2 regions of the Rhizobium hidalgonense genome follow, and region 1 is predicted to be linked to the other one. Evidence: riboswitches for the same ligand, from Rfam matches in the RefSeq annotation. Region 1 holds a riboswitch; the other holds the start of a gene.
What was found. Region 1 has a riboswitch for cobalamin ahead of FFM81_RS08065 (ABC transporter substrate-binding protein). Riboswitches for the same ligand answer to the same signal wherever they lie in the genome.
Positions count from the first base shown of each region.

Region 2: another riboswitch for cobalamin. It lies ahead of cobU (bifunctional adenosylcobinamide kinase/adenosylcobinamide-phosphate guanylyltransferase); the one in region 1 lies ahead of FFM81_RS08065 (ABC transporter substrate-binding protein).

Region 1 covers NZ_CP054027.1:1,706,558-1,714,400, forward strand. Annotated here, with positions in the region: gene FFM81_RS08040 (hypothetical protein) at 1-266, shown strand, start outside; partial or broken gene ilvB (biosynthetic-type acetolactate synthase large subunit) at 613-2,323, shown strand; gene FFM81_RS08050 (hypothetical protein) at 2,432-2,845, opposite strand; partial or broken gene FFM81_RS32650 (hypothetical protein) at 3,051-3,248, opposite strand; gene FFM81_RS08055 (hypothetical protein) at 3,366-3,959, shown strand; gene blh (bifunctional sulfur transferase/dioxygenase Blh) at 4,073-5,353, shown strand; cobalamin riboswitch at 5,521-5,775, shown strand; gene FFM81_RS08065 (ABC transporter substrate-binding protein) at 5,932-6,948, shown strand; gene FFM81_RS08070 (FecCD family ABC transporter permease) at 6,945-7,843, shown strand, end outside.
Region 2 covers NZ_CP054027.1:1,843,712-1,851,554, reverse strand. Annotated here, with positions in the region: gene cobN (cobaltochelatase subunit CobN) at 1-1,461, opposite strand, end outside; gene cobW (cobalamin biosynthesis protein CobW) at 1,466-2,515, opposite strand; gene cobU (bifunctional adenosylcobinamide kinase/adenosylcobinamide-phosphate guanylyltransferase) at 2,520-3,044, opposite strand; cobalamin riboswitch at 3,371-3,766, opposite strand; gene FFM81_RS08760 (chloride channel protein) at 4,019-5,809, shown strand; gene FFM81_RS08755 (adenylate/guanylate cyclase domain-containing protein) at 5,864-6,922, opposite strand; gene FFM81_RS08750 (SDR family oxidoreductase) at 7,341-7,843, opposite strand, start outside.

The DNA.
Region 1 (7,843 bases):
CGCGGCCAAGAGATCGCCCCGATTACCGGTGGCATGGATCGAGGGGCGATATGGGCTTCCACGACGACAGGGGTTTCCGTGGCGACAGGGGCTTCCGTGGTTTCCGCGGTCATCGGCCGTTGCTGCCGCCGCCGTCGAAGGCCGCCCATTTCCGGATCGAGGACGGGGACACCAGGATTGATCTGAAATGCGCCGAAGACGAACCGATGAAAGCCTGCGCCGACCTGCTGCTCCAGGTGATGGACCGCCTGCAAGGCCAGGACTAAGCTTGAGCATTCTGGCATAACCAGAATGAAATACGACGGTGCGACCGCCCGCATTCTCGCGCGGGCGGCTTCGTCCCCTCCGGAAGCATTGACGGTGCGCCGATTTACCTCTAGCTATGCTGCCCATGAAAATGGCAATGGTTCTGGCAGTGGTGATCGGGCGCATGGGCAGGGTGGTGTAACCATCCGGCGAAAGCTCCCATGCGCGGTAAGCAGGCTCCTGACGGGGCCTTTTTTTATGCCCTGAATCCGGGCGGGCGCCTCGTCGGACTTCCACACATCATTACACTGATCAAGGAACGGAACCATGAGATCCCGTCATTCCATCGACATCCCGCGCGCGCAGATGACCGGCGCGGAAATCGTTCTCCAGGCGCTGAGAGACAACGGCGTCCAGCACATTTTCGGCTATCCCGGCGCTGCCGTGCTGCCGATTTATGACGAGCTTTTCCAGCAGGAAGACATCAGGCACATTCTGGTTCGCCATGAGCAGGGCGCCGGCCATGCCGCCGAGGGTTATGCACGCTCGACGGGCAAGGTCGGCGTCATGCTGGTTACATCGGGTCCCGGCGTCACCAACGCGATCACGCCGCTGCAGGATGCCTTGATGGATTCCGTGCCGCTGGTCTGCCTGTCCGGCCAGGTGCCGACGGCGCTGATCGGCTCCGATGCGTTTCAGGAATGCGATACCGTCGGCATCACCCGAGCCTGCACGAAACACAATCGGCTGGTCGGCGACGTCAATGACCTTGCAGCCACCATCCACGAGGCCTTTCGCATCGCCAGATCCGGCCGGCCCGGCCCCGTTCTGGTCGACATGCCCAAGGACGTGCTGTTTGCGAGCGGCAGCTACAAGCCGCCGGAGGTCGTCGCCCCGAGAACGAGCCACCAGCCGGACCGTCGCGGCGAGATCGGGGAGATCGAGGCTGCGATCGCTCTTATGGCAACGGCGTGCCGGCCGGTCATCTGCGTGGGCGGCGGCGTCATCAATTCCGGCCCTGAAGCGGTAAGACTGCTGCGCGAGCTGGTCGATCTCTGCGGCTTTCCCGTCACGTCGACGCTGATGGGGCTCGGCGCTTATCCCGCTTCCAGCCCGAACTGGCTGAAGATGACCGGGCTTCATGGCTCCTATGAGGCCAACATGGCGATGCAAGACTGCGACCTCATACTCTGCATCGGGGCGCGTTTCGACGGTGGGCTCACCTCCAGCGTCGATGGTTTGTCACCGAGTGCCCGGAGGATTCATATCGATATCGATGCTTCCTCGCTCAACAAGACCGTACGCGCCGATATCGCCATCCGCGGCGATGCCGCCAAGGTGCTTGCCGACCTCGTTCGTGTGTGGCGGGCGCTGCCGCGGGCACCGGACCGGGCGAGACTGACCGAATGGCGGAACGCGATCGCGGGCTGGCTGGCACGGCGATCGTTTTCCTACGCGATGCGCGAGGACGTCATCATGCCGCAATATGCCATCGAGCGGCTTTATGAACTGACCAAGGATCGGGAAACCTACATCACGACGGAGGTCGGCCGGCATCAGATATGGGCGGCGCAATATTATCGCTTCGAGCAGCCGAACCGCTGGATGACATCAGGTGGCCTGGGGACGATGGGATACGGGCTGCCCGCCGCCCTCGGCGTGCAGATCGCCAATCCCGACAGCCTCGTCATCGACATAGCGGGCGATGCCTCGGTGCAGACGACGATGAAGGAAATGTCGGCCGCCGTGCAGCACAAGGCGCCGATCAAGATCTTCATTCTCAACGGCGGCGATCAGTTAACGCAACGGCAGCACGGAAACCCGGATTTCGTAAAACTTGCGGAAGCCTATGGCGGACAGGGCATTCGCTGCGAGAGGCCGGCCGAACTCGACGATGCGATTACGGAGATGATCGAGGTGAACAGGCCTGTTCTGTTCGACTGCCGCGTCGCCGAATTCGCCGCGCCTGCCGACGACTGGGGCGGGCAGGGCGTATCATAATATGTTGCTGCCCGGCGAGGTTGGCGACGCGCTGTTTGCCGCGTCAGCCGATGTTGGCGGAGAGAGTCGCGTCTAGCGACTTTGGAACACGGTTTGAAATGTCAGTCGCAGCTGTGGATTCTGCGACTGACATCGAGCCATCAGGCCTCCGGCTTTAGGGAGAGGTTTTCAGCGCTCGGGCCGGCTATTTGATGACGCTTACGTTCATCACGGTCTCCTGGATCTTCCCGTACCCGTAGGGCGATCTCAGAACGAACCTGTCACTGCCGATGTAGCCTGGCTCCGGTGTATAATATCCAACCACGCCTCCAACCTTAACCGTCCGGCATTTCGCCAGCTTTCCGGTTGCGCCGGGAAATACCGGTTCGTGGACAATCTGGAGACGGCCATGCTTGGGCTGTTCCACGATATGCGTGGCCGGATAATCGGCGTGGCTGCAATCGTCATTGATATGCCAGGTCTGGCCTATCTTCGTCTTTTCACCACTGAGCGCTGTTATCGATTTGGACTTTTGCCTGAAGCTGTCGGAGGTTGTGGTGCAGCTCGAAAGTGAAATTGCTGCGATTGCCAGTATCAAGTATGAAAAAATGCTTTTCACTATAAATCCTCAACTTTTGCTTGAATGAATATTGGATTTTTCTGAGGAGTCAATCAGGGTGCGAAACCGGATCCGGCAGTCGATGGCCACCCTCGTCCTTCGAGGCCCCTGCGGGACACCTCAGGATGAGGGCGGAGAGAGGACGCGGCTTGTGTCACCGGAATGTTCTGCGGCGTGCCAACGGCCAGACTCTGCGTGGCGCGGCTCAGCCGCAACCCATCGCAGCGGGAAACCTTTGCCGACCGAGTGAATGCTGTCGACTCGATGCCAGGCGCCTCACACGCCATTCCCGAGCGATCACCCGCCAGGCGGCCGGCGGGGTAGCGAAGGCGCGGGAGAAGGCGCGGTTGAAGGCGGCTTCGGTGGCGTAGCCTGCGTCGTCGGTGATCGCCGCGATTGACTGTGAAAAGCTGGGGCTGGGCAGAAATGTCTGCGAAAGCCTCCCGCCGCAATGCTTGCACGAAACAATGGACCTGTGAGATTGTGCATTTGGGATTGCATGATCAGGGCGGAGTGGCGGATGCGGCTGGGTGACATGCAGTCTGTTCTTCAAATCAGCGTTGCGTTGAATCTGGCGTATTTTTCGTTTCGCGAGATACGCACGCCGGCTTTGAAGCAATACGATCGCGCCATGAGGCAGACCGACGAGACCATTGCGCGGGCTCTGGCGCTTTACCGATCGGTACCGAAACCGGAAAAGATCTTGCCGGGCAGCGAGGAGACAAGCGCTTGGATGACGGCGGATGTGGAGGCTCAGAAATTGAACCTTCATATCTGGAACCAGCGTCGTTCGCAGGCACCGTACAGCGAAAACATGTATTCTTACGATAAGGCTGTCAGCTACGCGGCGCTTGTTGTCGGCGCCATCGCTTTCGTTCTTCTGGTACTGTGCTCTGCCTTTGCGGGAGAGGCCATTCGCATTCGCTATTTTCTCGGCGTCACCGGGATTTGCCTTCTCCCGACCATGATGGCTGTCGCCTACAGCTGGCTGATAGCGGGCATGGTGGAAAAAGAGATTGGCATCGTGAAGGACAGGGCGCTCGCTGTCGAACAGGAGATGCATCGCTTTACAGAGAAGGTGCCGCGCAAATATTTCTCCGCGCCGGCACTATAGGACGTGAGGCTTGCAGCATGGTAGAGCGCGCATCCTTGCGCTCAACAATATACTTATGAGATTGTATCGATATACATGCGATACTGTATGATGCAGGCAGCGCGGGGGCTTCGATGACATCCGTGAAGGTCAATGAACAGATATCGGTGGCGGGGCAGCCCGATGCCGCCGGTTTTGCCGCTTTCGCGGCAGACGGCTTTGCCGCCGTCATCAATGACCGGCCGGATGGGGAGGAGCCGGGGCAACCCGGCAATGCAGCGGAGAAGGCTTCCGCAGCCGCCGCCGGGCTCGCCTACAGCTTCGTGCCGGTGAAGGGGACCGAGATCACCGAGGCCGATATTCACGCCTTCCAGGCCGCGATGACGCAAGCGAAGGGACCGATCGTTGCCCATTGCAAGAGCGGCACGCGGGCGCTGACGCTCTATGCGCTCGGCGAAGTGCTGGACGGGCGGATGAAGCCCGGGGATGTCGAGGCGTTCGGTCAAAATCTGGGCTTCGATCTTGCCGGCGCGCGCCGCTGGCTGGAAAAACGGACGGGGCAGGCGGCTGATGTGAAGGCCTTCTTCGAACCCCGCACCAGCAGTGTGCAATACGTCGTTTCAGACCCGGCGACGAAACGCTGCGCCGTCATCGACCCGGTGCTTGATTTCGACGAGATGTCGGGTGCGACGGGAACGGCCAATGCCGATGCCATCCTCGCGCATATCGAAAGCGAGGGGCTGGCGGTCGAGTGGATCCTCGACACGCATCCACATGCCGATCATTTCTCCGCCGCGCATTACCTCAAAGGAAAGACCGGCGCGCCGACGGCGATCGGCGCCCATGTCACCGACGTCCAGCGGCTCTGGAAGGAGATCTACAACTGGCCGAAGTTCGAAGCCGACGGCTCGCAATGGGATCGGCTGTTTGGCGATGGCGACACTTTCGAGATCGGCGGGCTTGAAGCCCGCGTGATGTTCTCGCCCGGCCACACGCTTGCCTCGGTGACCTATGTGATCGGTGACGCCGCCTTCGTTCATGACACCGTGTTCACGCCGGATTCCGGCACGGCGCGCACGGATTTCCCCGGCGGCAGCGCCAGCGCCCTCTGGCACTCGATCCAGGCGATCCTGTCGCTGCCCGAGGACATCAGGCTGTTTTCCGGCCACGACTATCAGCCCGGGGGCCGTCACCCGCGCTGGGAAAGCACGGTGGCCGCCCAGAAGCGCGCCAATCCGCATATATCAGGCATCGACGAGGCCGGCTTCGTGGCGCTGCGCCAGGCACGCGACCGAACGCTGCCGAAACCGAAGCTGATGCTACACGCGCTACAGGTCAACATCCGCGGCGGACGGCTGCCCGAGCCGGAGGATAATGGCCGGCGCTATCTGAAGATCCCGCTGGATGCGTTGTAGCAAGGCGCAGCGTTGCGGCGCGTGCTTCGAGGCATCGCACTCGCAGGCTGCGCATCGCAGCATGAGGGACGTTGGCGGATGCCGCGAGCCACGACAGACAGCGCTCCCACGTTCCCTCTCCATTTCTCAACTCCCCCGCAATAGTCATTGACGCCGCCCGGGCAGGCGACGTAACTGGGGGCGACGGTTCCCTGAAGATGACTCCAAGGGGATTAATAGGGAACACGGTGAGGACGACCCAGTAGGGACCGAGACCGTGGCTGCCCCCGCAACTGTAAGCGGATTGTCCATCATCCCGGGGCGAGCGCTTCAGCGTCCATCCCCAGGGGCCTTGGCCCAGCCACTGCGCATAGCGTGCGGGAAGGCGGTTGAAACGGCGTATATCCGCAAGCCAGGAGACCTGCCGTCAATCACGATCCAATCAACCGGGCGGGGATGCCCGGACAAGGAACAGACATGATTGACCTTCTGAACCTTTGCCTCATATCGGCATGCATCCGTCTCGATTGGGCCTCCTGCGGCGTAATCTACGCGTAAGCGTGATTTCTGCCCCTCTTTTCCCTTCATCGAGGTTTTCCATGCGCCAAATTCTCGCCACCATGACATTTGCCTTCGGGCTCGCAGGCCTTGCGGCACCAAGCCTTGCCGCAACCCAATATCCGCTGACCATCACCAATTGCGGCCAGCCGGTGACCTTCCAGAAGGCACCGGCAAAGATCGTCTCGATCGGCCAGGGCATGACCGAAGTCCTCTTTTCGCTCGGCCTTGCCGACAAGATCACGGGTACGGCCGTCTGGGTCGGTCCCGTCCTGCCGCAATATGCCGAGGCCAACAGCAAGATCAAGCGGCTTGCCGACAACGATCCGAGCTTCGAATCCGTCGTCGGGCAGGAGCCTGATCTGGTGGCGGCCGAGTTCGAATGGCATGTCGGCGCGCAGGGCTCGGTCGGCAAACGCGAGCAGTTCGCCGACCTCGGGATCAATACCTATCTCGCGCCGGCCGATTGCGTCGCCAAGGTCAACACCGACGGCGGTGACGGCGTGCGCAAGGAGCTGTTCACGATGGACCTGATCTACCAGGAAATTGCCGAACTCTCTGAGATCTTCGACGTCAAGGAGCGCGGCGATGCATTGATCGCGCAGCTGCAGAAGCGCGAGGCCGATGCCGTGGCGTCGATTTCAGGCGCATCGGGCAAGAACCTGCCGGTGGTCTTCTGGTTCTCCAGCAAGGACGTCAACGGCGACGCCTTTATTGCCGGCAAGAACAGCGCACCGGCCTATATCCTGAAGACGATCGGTGCGAGGAACGTCGTGACGACGGAAGAGGAATGGCCGCTGGTCGGCTGGGAAACCATCGCCCAGGCAAACCCTCAAGTCATCGTCATCGCGACGATGGATCGCCGCCGCTACGCGGCCGACGATCCCAAGGTCAAGGTCGACTTCCTCGAGAACGACCCGGTCACAAGGGAATTGGATGCCGTCAGGAACAAGCACTTCGTGATGATGGACGCGCAGTCGATGAACCCGACGATCCGGACGATCGACGGCATCGAGACATTGGCGAACGGCATCAAGTCTTTCGGCCTTTCGCAGTGAGCGCGATCTCCGCCAGGAAACAGGGATGGTGGGCGCCGGTAGCGCTCACCATTGCAGCGTTTCTGCTTCTCGGGCTGATGGTCAGCCTTGCCGTTTCCATCGGCGAGATCGCCATCCCGCTTGCGACGACGGCAGAGGCCGTCTTGAACCGGCTGTTCGGAACGGATTTCGAACTCAGCCGCATCCACCAGGGCATCGTCTGGGATTATCGTCTGAGCCGGGCGCTGGTTGCCGCAAGCGCCGGCGCGTCGCTGTCGCTTTGCGGGGCGATCCTCCAGGCGCTGCTGCGCAATCCGCTGGCCGAACCCTATGTGCTCGGCATCTCCGCCGGCGCCTCGACCGGCGCCGTCTGCGTGACGATCCTCGGCTTCGGTTATGGCGTTCTTGGTCTCTCGAGCGGCGCCTTTATCGGCGCGGTCATCGCTTTCCTGCTGGTCGGCTTCCTGGCGACGGGGGTCGGGGGAACCGGTGAGCGCATCATTCTTTGCGGCGTCGCCGGGTCGCAGCTCTTCAATGCGCTGACCTCCTACGTGGTGACAACATCGGCGAATGCCGAGCAGGCGCGCGGCATCCTGTTCTGGCTTCTCGGTTCGCTCAGCGGGGTGCGCTGGCCCGATGTCTATCTCTCGGTGCCGATCGCGCTGATTGGCTTCATCATCTGCATGGCTCATGTGCGGGCGCTCGATGCCTTCGCCTTCGGCACCGATGCGGCAGCCTCGCTCGGCATTTCCGTGCGCCGCGTCCAGATCGTGCTCTTCGGCACGACCGCGGCGATGACGGCAAGCGTCGTCAGCATGGTCGGATCGATCGGTTTTGTCGGCCTCGTCATTCCTCATGCCGCCCGCTTCCTCGTCGGGCCGTCGCATGGGCGACTGCTGCCGGCAACGGCGCTCGG
Region 2 (7,843 bases), 140 kb from region 1:
GCCGGCCGGCGTATCCAGGCCGACCCCGTTGCCGAGCCGACCGTCGCGGTTCGGATAGTTCGCCATGACGAGCGCGATGCGCCGGTCACGCGCCGGCCTTCCACGCAACCGCGCCCAATTGGCGGCGAGTTTCGCCGTATAGCGCACCCGGCCGGCGTCTGGTTCGCTGGCGACGATGTTCGTCTCGACCGCCGCATCGTAGCGCGCCGCCGTCTTGAAGGAGACTGCCCGCGCCAACACCCTTCCGTCGACTTCCGGCAGCGCCACATTCATGCCGAGATCACGCGCCGACAGACCTTGCGAGGAGGCAGCCCATGCCTCCCGCGACGAGGCCGACAGGATCGCCTGCAGCACGACCGCCCCATCCGCCTCCAGCACTGTCGGCTGCCGGTCCGCACCCGGGGCCGAAACTGCAAAGCCGGTGGTGTTGATGACGACATCGGGTTTCAGCGCCGAAAACACGCTCTCGATGATGCCCATCGAAACCGGATCCTTGAGGCTGTAGGCAAAGACCGGCAGCGGCCTCAGGCCAAGCGACTGCAAAGCGTCGATCAACGCCTCGATCGGCTTGGTTTCGCCGCTCTGCACGAGGGCGCGGTAGAAGCTGATGGCGACGATGGGGGAAACTGTAGGTTCGAATTCCACGTCTTCCGTCGAGCTTGGGGTACCCCCCTCTGTCCTGCCGGACATCTCCCCCACAAGGGGGGAGATCGGGGATGAGAGGCCTCGTGCCGCCTCTTCCGGCGAAAGTGCGGCATTCTCAAACGTTTCTTTTGTTGGAAGCCCAAGCGACTTGCCGATCTCCCCCCTTGTGGGGGAGATGTCCGGCAGGACAGAGGGGGGTACCACAACCTCCATCGATAAGGAGGGCACCTCCAGAGCCACCCGCCGCCACTCCTCGACCCCGATCAGCCCCCGCCCCGGCCACCAGATGCCGGCCTTCATCAAGGGTGCGGCCGGTGCCGGCTTCTCCGCCCCCGACAGCATCGCCCCGGCATAATCGAGAAAGGCCCGCGCATTGGCATCGCCGCCTTCGATCAGATAGGCCCAGAGCGCGTTCAGATCGTCGAGATCGACATTCGAAAAAGGCACAAGCCCCGCATCCGGCCTGGCATCGCCCGGCAGCACGGCAATCAACGCACCGCTGCGAGCCGCACAAGCATGCAGCGCCTCCAGTGCATAGTGGAAATAGCTGGCGCCGCCGAGCGCGCGCACGATGATCAGCTTGGCGTGCCGCACTGTCCGCTCGACATAGGTATCGACCGACATCGGGTGCTTGAGGCTCATCAGGCTCGCAAGCCTCAGCGAATGCCGCCCCTCGCCGCCGTGACGGGCGGCCGCGATCGCCGCAAGCTCGCTGTCGGCCGCCGACAGGAACAGGATATCGCCGGGCGTCTGCCCGAGGTCGATCGCCTCCTCGCCGTCGCTGATCGTTCCCTGTTGAGCCAGAAGCAGATGCATGGGCTTACGCCAGCGCCTCGATCGCCGCCCTTACCGCACCCTCATCCATTTCGTGCAGGCCGATGACAACGAGGCGCGTTGCGCGCGTTTCGCCCAGGCCCCAAGCCCGGTCGAAGTAATGGTCGATGCGGCTGCCGACCGCCTGCAGCTGCAGGCGCATCGGCTTGCCCGAGATATCGACGAAGCCCTTGAGGCGCAGCACGTCATGGGTTGAGATGATCGTCTTCAGCGCTTCGACGAAGCCGGCGGGATCGGCAACGGCGCCAAGCTCGACGACGAAGCTGTCGAATTCATCGTGATCGTGCGGCGCGCCGTCCTCATGCTCCAACTCGTGATGCGACTTGCGGTTGGCGATATCATCCTCCGTGCCGATGCCGAGGCCGAGCAGGATGCCGGCCGGAACCTCGCCGTTTTTCGCCTCGATAATCACCGGCTTGCGCACGGTGCGGGAGGCGACTTCGTCACGCACGCGGCCAAGGCCGGCGACGTCGATCAGGTCGGTCTTGTTGAGCACGATCAGATCGGCGCAAGTGAGCTGGTCCTCGAACAGTTCCTCGATCGGGCTTTCGTGATCGAGCGATGCATCCTCACTGCGCGCCGCATCAACGGCATCATGGTCGTCGGCGAAGCGGCCGGCGGCGACAGCCGCACTGTCGACCACCGTGATGACGCCGTCGACGGTCACCTGAGTGCGAATGTCGGGCCAGTTGAAGGCGGCGACCAAAGGCTGCGGCAAGGCAAGCCCCGAGGTTTCGATGACGATATGGTCGGGCCGCTGCTCTCGTTCCAGGAGCTTCGTCATCGTCGGAATGAAATCGTCGGCAACGGTGCAGCAGATGCAGCCATTGGTGAGCTCGATGATATCGTCCTCGGTGCAATTCTCAGCGCCGCAGCCTTTCAGCACCTCGCCATCGACACCGAGATCGCCGAATTCGTTGATAATCAGCGCAATCTTCTTGCCCCCGGCATTGGTGAGCAGGTTGCGGATCATCGTCGTCTTGCCGGCGCCGAGGAAGCCGGTGATGACGGTTGCTGGAATCTTCTGCTGGTTCATGGACTTAACCCTTCATTTTCATCGGCAGACCTGCCGCGATAAAATAGACTTCGGCGGCCTTCGCCGCGATCGATTGGTGCAGCCGGCCGGCATGATCGCGAAAATCCCGCGCCATGCGATTGTCGGGAACGATGCCGAGGCCGACCTCGTTGGAAACGAAAACGAGCCGCGCCCTGGCGCCAGGCAGGAAATCGGCAAGCGCCGTAAACTCCGCTGCCAAATCACGCTCCTCCATCATCAGATTGGTGACCCAGAGCGTCAGGCAGTCGATCAGCACGATGCGCCCCTCGCCGTCGATGGCGGCAAGCTTGCCGACAAGATCGAGCGGCTCCTCATGCGTCGTCCAGGAGGGACCGCGGTCGGCCCTGTGCTGATCAATGCGCGCCCGCATCTCGTCGTCCCAGGCGCGGCCGGTGGCGAGGTAGTGGCGACCGAGGCCGGTCGCGACGACGAGGGATTCGGCAAAACGGGATTTGCCCGAGCGTGCACCGCCGAGGATAAGGGTGGAGTTGGAGGGGGCGATCGTCATGCGCAGATGGCCTCGTGCGAGAATGCGACGCCCCGCCACACTCCCTCATTCCTTTGCTCGTCACAGGAATCCAGCCACGGCGCGTCCGCGCCGTGAATGACTCCATACAGACTCTCAAGAATTCTCCCGCGCCCAAGGACTTGGGCGCACTGGATTCCTGTGACGAGCACAGGAATGAGGGAGGATAGGAAAGTGCGTATCACACGCCCCTCACCGAGAGGGACGGAATGGCCACCCAATGGCGCCGCACCAGGCCGCGCCGAATTCAATCGTTCAGCCAAAACAACCTCCGTGCTGGCAGCGGGCCTCTTGCCCAGGGGTGGGCTTCTTGCCCGGCACGAATGGCAGGTCTCCTGGCTCGCGGGTATCGGCGGCGATCGGGGCGACCCGTTACGGTCGCCCCTGATCGTGCCAGCGGGTCTGCCTCGCCTTCCCGGCTGCATCGGCGAAGAGGTGGACGATTCGTAGAAATAGAGGCGTCCGACCCCGGTTGATCACCATGCATGTCCAGTGGCTTTTCCGGCATGTCGCCCGTCCCGTCCGCCTGCACCATTGCGAGGCCGCCGGCCGAAAGGGCTCGATGCCGGATGGAAGACCCTGACCGCTCTACAGTCGCGGGGTCGGCTGTGATGAAGGCCCCCGGTTTGGGTCCGCCCCGTCACATTCCCTTTTCATCCGGAAAGGCATTACACCGATCCGGAACCATCCGTTATATCTGGATGGTCAGGCGACCATCCGTTGAGGGATGGTTAGGCAAGCTCAAGGGTGAAGTCAACCGGCCTTGGCGGTGGGCCAATCGTTTGCGACGCGGCACGCTCGGCCAAACACGACTTACCCTACCAGAATTATCGTCATTTATCAGAGACTTACGTCATAAATATTTGACTCTCGCGCCGGCTTTTCGCCGCAATTGCAAGGCAAGCGGACGGCATCACCGCCCTTGACCGGGTCTCTCCCCGCCTAGTTGTCTAGCCATGTTTATGAAATTGGATCAGCGCCGCCTGCGCGCGCTGCGTGTTTTCTTTGATCCGGAGCGGTTGCGCGCGCTGACCCGTCGCAGCGAGGTCGGCCTGTCGCTCGCCGGCGCCGTCGTCGGCATCGCCTCGGGACTTGCCGTCACCGGTATGAGCTTCGTCTCCAATGAATTGCACCAGCTGGTCTTCGGCATATCGGACGACGAAAGGCTGAGCTCCTCATTGATCGAAGACAAGCTGCTGCTGCTCACCGCCCCCGTCGTCGGCGGCGTCCTGCTCGGTCTGCTGCTTTTCGTCCTGGCGAAACGGCGCAAGAAGCCAATGGTCGATCCGATCGAGGCGAATGCGCTGCATGGCGGCCGCCTGTCCTTGACCGACAGTATCATCGTCGCGGTGCAGAACCTGATTTCCAACGGTTTCGGCGCCTCGGTCGGCCTGGAGGCCGGTTATACCCAGCTTGCCGCCGGCCTCGCCTCGAAATTCGGCCTGAAGCTGCAGCTTCGCCGCTCCGACCTGCGCGTGCTCGTCGGCTGCGGTGCGGCCGGCGCCATCGCCGCCGCCTTCAACGCACCGCTGACCGGCGCTTTCTATGCCTTCGAGCTGATCATCGGCACCTATACGATCGTGTCGCTGACCCCCGTCGTCGTCTCAGCCCTCGTCTCGACCCTCATCGCGCGATTACTCACCGAGGGCGATTTCACCATCGATATCGGCAGCTTCGGCTCGGTCGTGCCGGCCGATTATATCCCGGCTCTACTGCTCGGCGTCTTTTGCGCCGGCGTCGGCATCCTGCTGATGCAGGGCGTCGCCTTCATCGAAGAACTGGCGCGCAAGAGCGCGATCGCCCCGCCCTTTCGCCCGGCGCTGGGCGGCATCGTTGTCGGGCTCTTGGCGATGATCTCGCCGCAGGTGCTTTCGGCCGGCCACGGGGCGCTACATCTCAACCTTTCCCGCGACGTGGCTGTCCCGGCGCTGATCGGCCTCTTTCTGTTGAAATCGCTGGCCTCGGCGATCTCGATCGGCTCGGGCTTCAGGGGCGGCCTGTTCTTCGCCTCACTGTTCATGGGCGCCCTGCTTGGTAAGCTTTTTGCTTATTGCGGTCCCTATTTCGCCGATGCGACGCTGACGCCCGTCATCTATGCCGTTGTCGGCATGAGTTCGCTTGCGGTCGCCGTCATCGGCGGGCCGCTGACGATGACCTTCCTGGCGCTCGAAATTACCGGCGATTTTCCGATCACGGCGCTGGTGCTCGCCGCCGTCATCACCTCCTCGCTCGTCGTGCGCTCGACCTTCGGCTACTCCTTCGCCACATGGCGCTTCCATCTGCGCGGCGAAAGCATCCGCAGCGCCCATGACGTCGGCTGGATCCGTAACCTGACGGTGGACAAGCTGATGCGCGCCGACGTCAAGAAGGCCAGGGCCGGTATCACGCTGGAAGAGTTCAAGCAGGCCTTTCCGATCGGCTCCACCCAGCGCGTTATCCTCGTCGAGGAGAGCGACAAATATCTGGGCCTCGTGCTGGTGCCGGAAATCTACGCCAACCCGACCGACGCGCAGGACGAGGGCAAGACGCTCGCCGATTTCATCCACTACCGCAACGATTTCCTGCAGCCACAGATGAACGCCAGGCAGGCGGCGGCGATCTTCGACAAGAGCGAAAGCGAAGCCCTTGCCGTCGTCAATAACCTGATCGAACGCAAGGTGATCGGCCAGCTCAGCGAAAGCCACACCCTGCGCCGCTACAGCGAAGAACTCGACCGTCGCCGCCGCGAAGTGTCAGGCGAGATCTGAGCCGTTACGACCTGCAGCGTCGCGCGTCTTTCAGACACACTATGATATTTCGAATCAGAGAGTAGCCACGGCAAGCTTGAACACATCGGCCCTCTTCGAAACGCCGCGCAATTCGAACGATCCCAGACGTTCGCAGGCAGTCCCGCAGGCGACGGCGAAGCTTTCCGACATCAGAAGGTGCTGGCCAAGTTCGCCGCAGAGTTTCTCCAGCCGCGAGGCCTCGTTAACCGCCCTGCCGATCACCGTGAAATCAAGCCGGCCGCGCGCGCCGACGTTTCCGTAGAAGACCTCGCCAAGATGCAGGACGACGTCGACGCCGATATCGGGACCGCCCTCACGCTTCCGCTGAAGGTTCAGAGCCTCGTTTGCCTCCAGAACATTCCGTGCGGCGGCAAGCGCGGCCGTGCAGGCCTTCCGGGGATCCTCGCCCTCCTCGCTGCCTGTCGGAAAGATCGCCAACACGCTGTCGCCCATGAACTTGAGGATTTCGCCGGAATTTTCCTCGACATGCCGGCCGATCAGCTCGAAATGTTCATCCAGAAACCTCGCGATCTCGCCCGGCTGATAGACTTCGGTCAATGCCGTGAAGTTTCTCAGATCCGCAAGCAGGACCGCAGCATTGATGGCAGCGCCCTTTCCTCTCTGGATATCACCTGCGAGGATGCGCGCGCTCGTCTTGGCGCCAGTATAGACCGCGAGGATGTCAGCGGCGGTTTTCGATGCCGCGATGCGGTAGCAAGCCAGCCCAAGCGCCGGAAAAAGCTGTGTGACAACAGCCAGTTGATCGTCGGAAAATCCGCCCGGCAGGTCGCTGGTCAACGACAGGCTGACGCCGCGCAGCGCAGCCTCCTTCGGGAACTCCAGCAGGTTGACCAGATGATCCGTGCCGCCGCCAAGCGCGAATTCAGCCAGCTGCGGATAGCTGTCGATCCCCTCTCCGTCGGCAAGAATCCAACGCCCAGACGCTTCGCCACGCCCCAGAAGATAGTATATTGGCGTCTTCTCGAACTTCAGCACTGCTGCTGTGCCATATTCGGCATTCTCGATCGTGGTCGCCCCGCCGCGCAGGAAATTGGCCGAGACGCCGCCATACATGGGATGAATGGACGGCATCGCGATGCTGCCTCGCCAAATGGGAAAACCATCGGCGATCAGCCGATCGCATAATCCGGTAATCAGCTCGCTAATATGCTCGCTGGTGATTCCCTGCTCTATCAGCCAGTGGATATGATCGTTAATTTTTAAAACCTCCGCATCGGGCCGAGAGCCGGAGAAGCCGTCTTACAATCGAGGCCAGGCACCGGGAACCGCGGGACAGGCGCTGAAACAGCCATGTCGCGCATGCCATCCATTAGCCTGCTTCGCGTCACGATACTACTCCCACGCGAATGAAGGATGCGGAATTCGAGAGGGGCAAACGCGGGTTACGGATGACAATGCCTCAGTCTCCCAGTGGCTAGCGAAGCTACTCCAGTTTGAGGCTCGCGAGGCGATAAAAGGCGACCTCGCGTCGCCACACGATCCCAGCCGCTCACATCCTGACTGTCATGCCGCCGTCGACCGTCAGCACATGGCCATTGACGAAGGAAGCGGCGGCGCTTGCCAGAAACAGCGCCGCGCCGGCAATCTCGTCCGGGCGTCCCCAGCGCTGGACCGGGATGCGCTCGCGCACGAACGGCATCAATTCCTCATTCGCGGCCATCGCCGCGTTCGTCTCGGTGGCAAACCAGCCGGGCGCAATCGCGTTGCTGGTGATTCCGTGTGGGCCGAATTCCACCGCCATGCCGCGCATCAGGCCGGTCAGGCCCTGCTTGACTGCCGGATAGACGCAATCGCCGGGCATGACGACATGGCCGCTGATCGACGTCACCGCGATCAGGCGGCCGTAGTTGCGCCGTTTCATCAGCGCGGCCGCATCGCGCGAAAGCGCGATTGCCGCAGCAAGATCGGTGCGCAGCAGCTCGATGATCGCATCATCGTCGAATTCGGCCAGCGGCCGCCGGTCGCGGGCGCCGACATTGTTGATCAGGATAT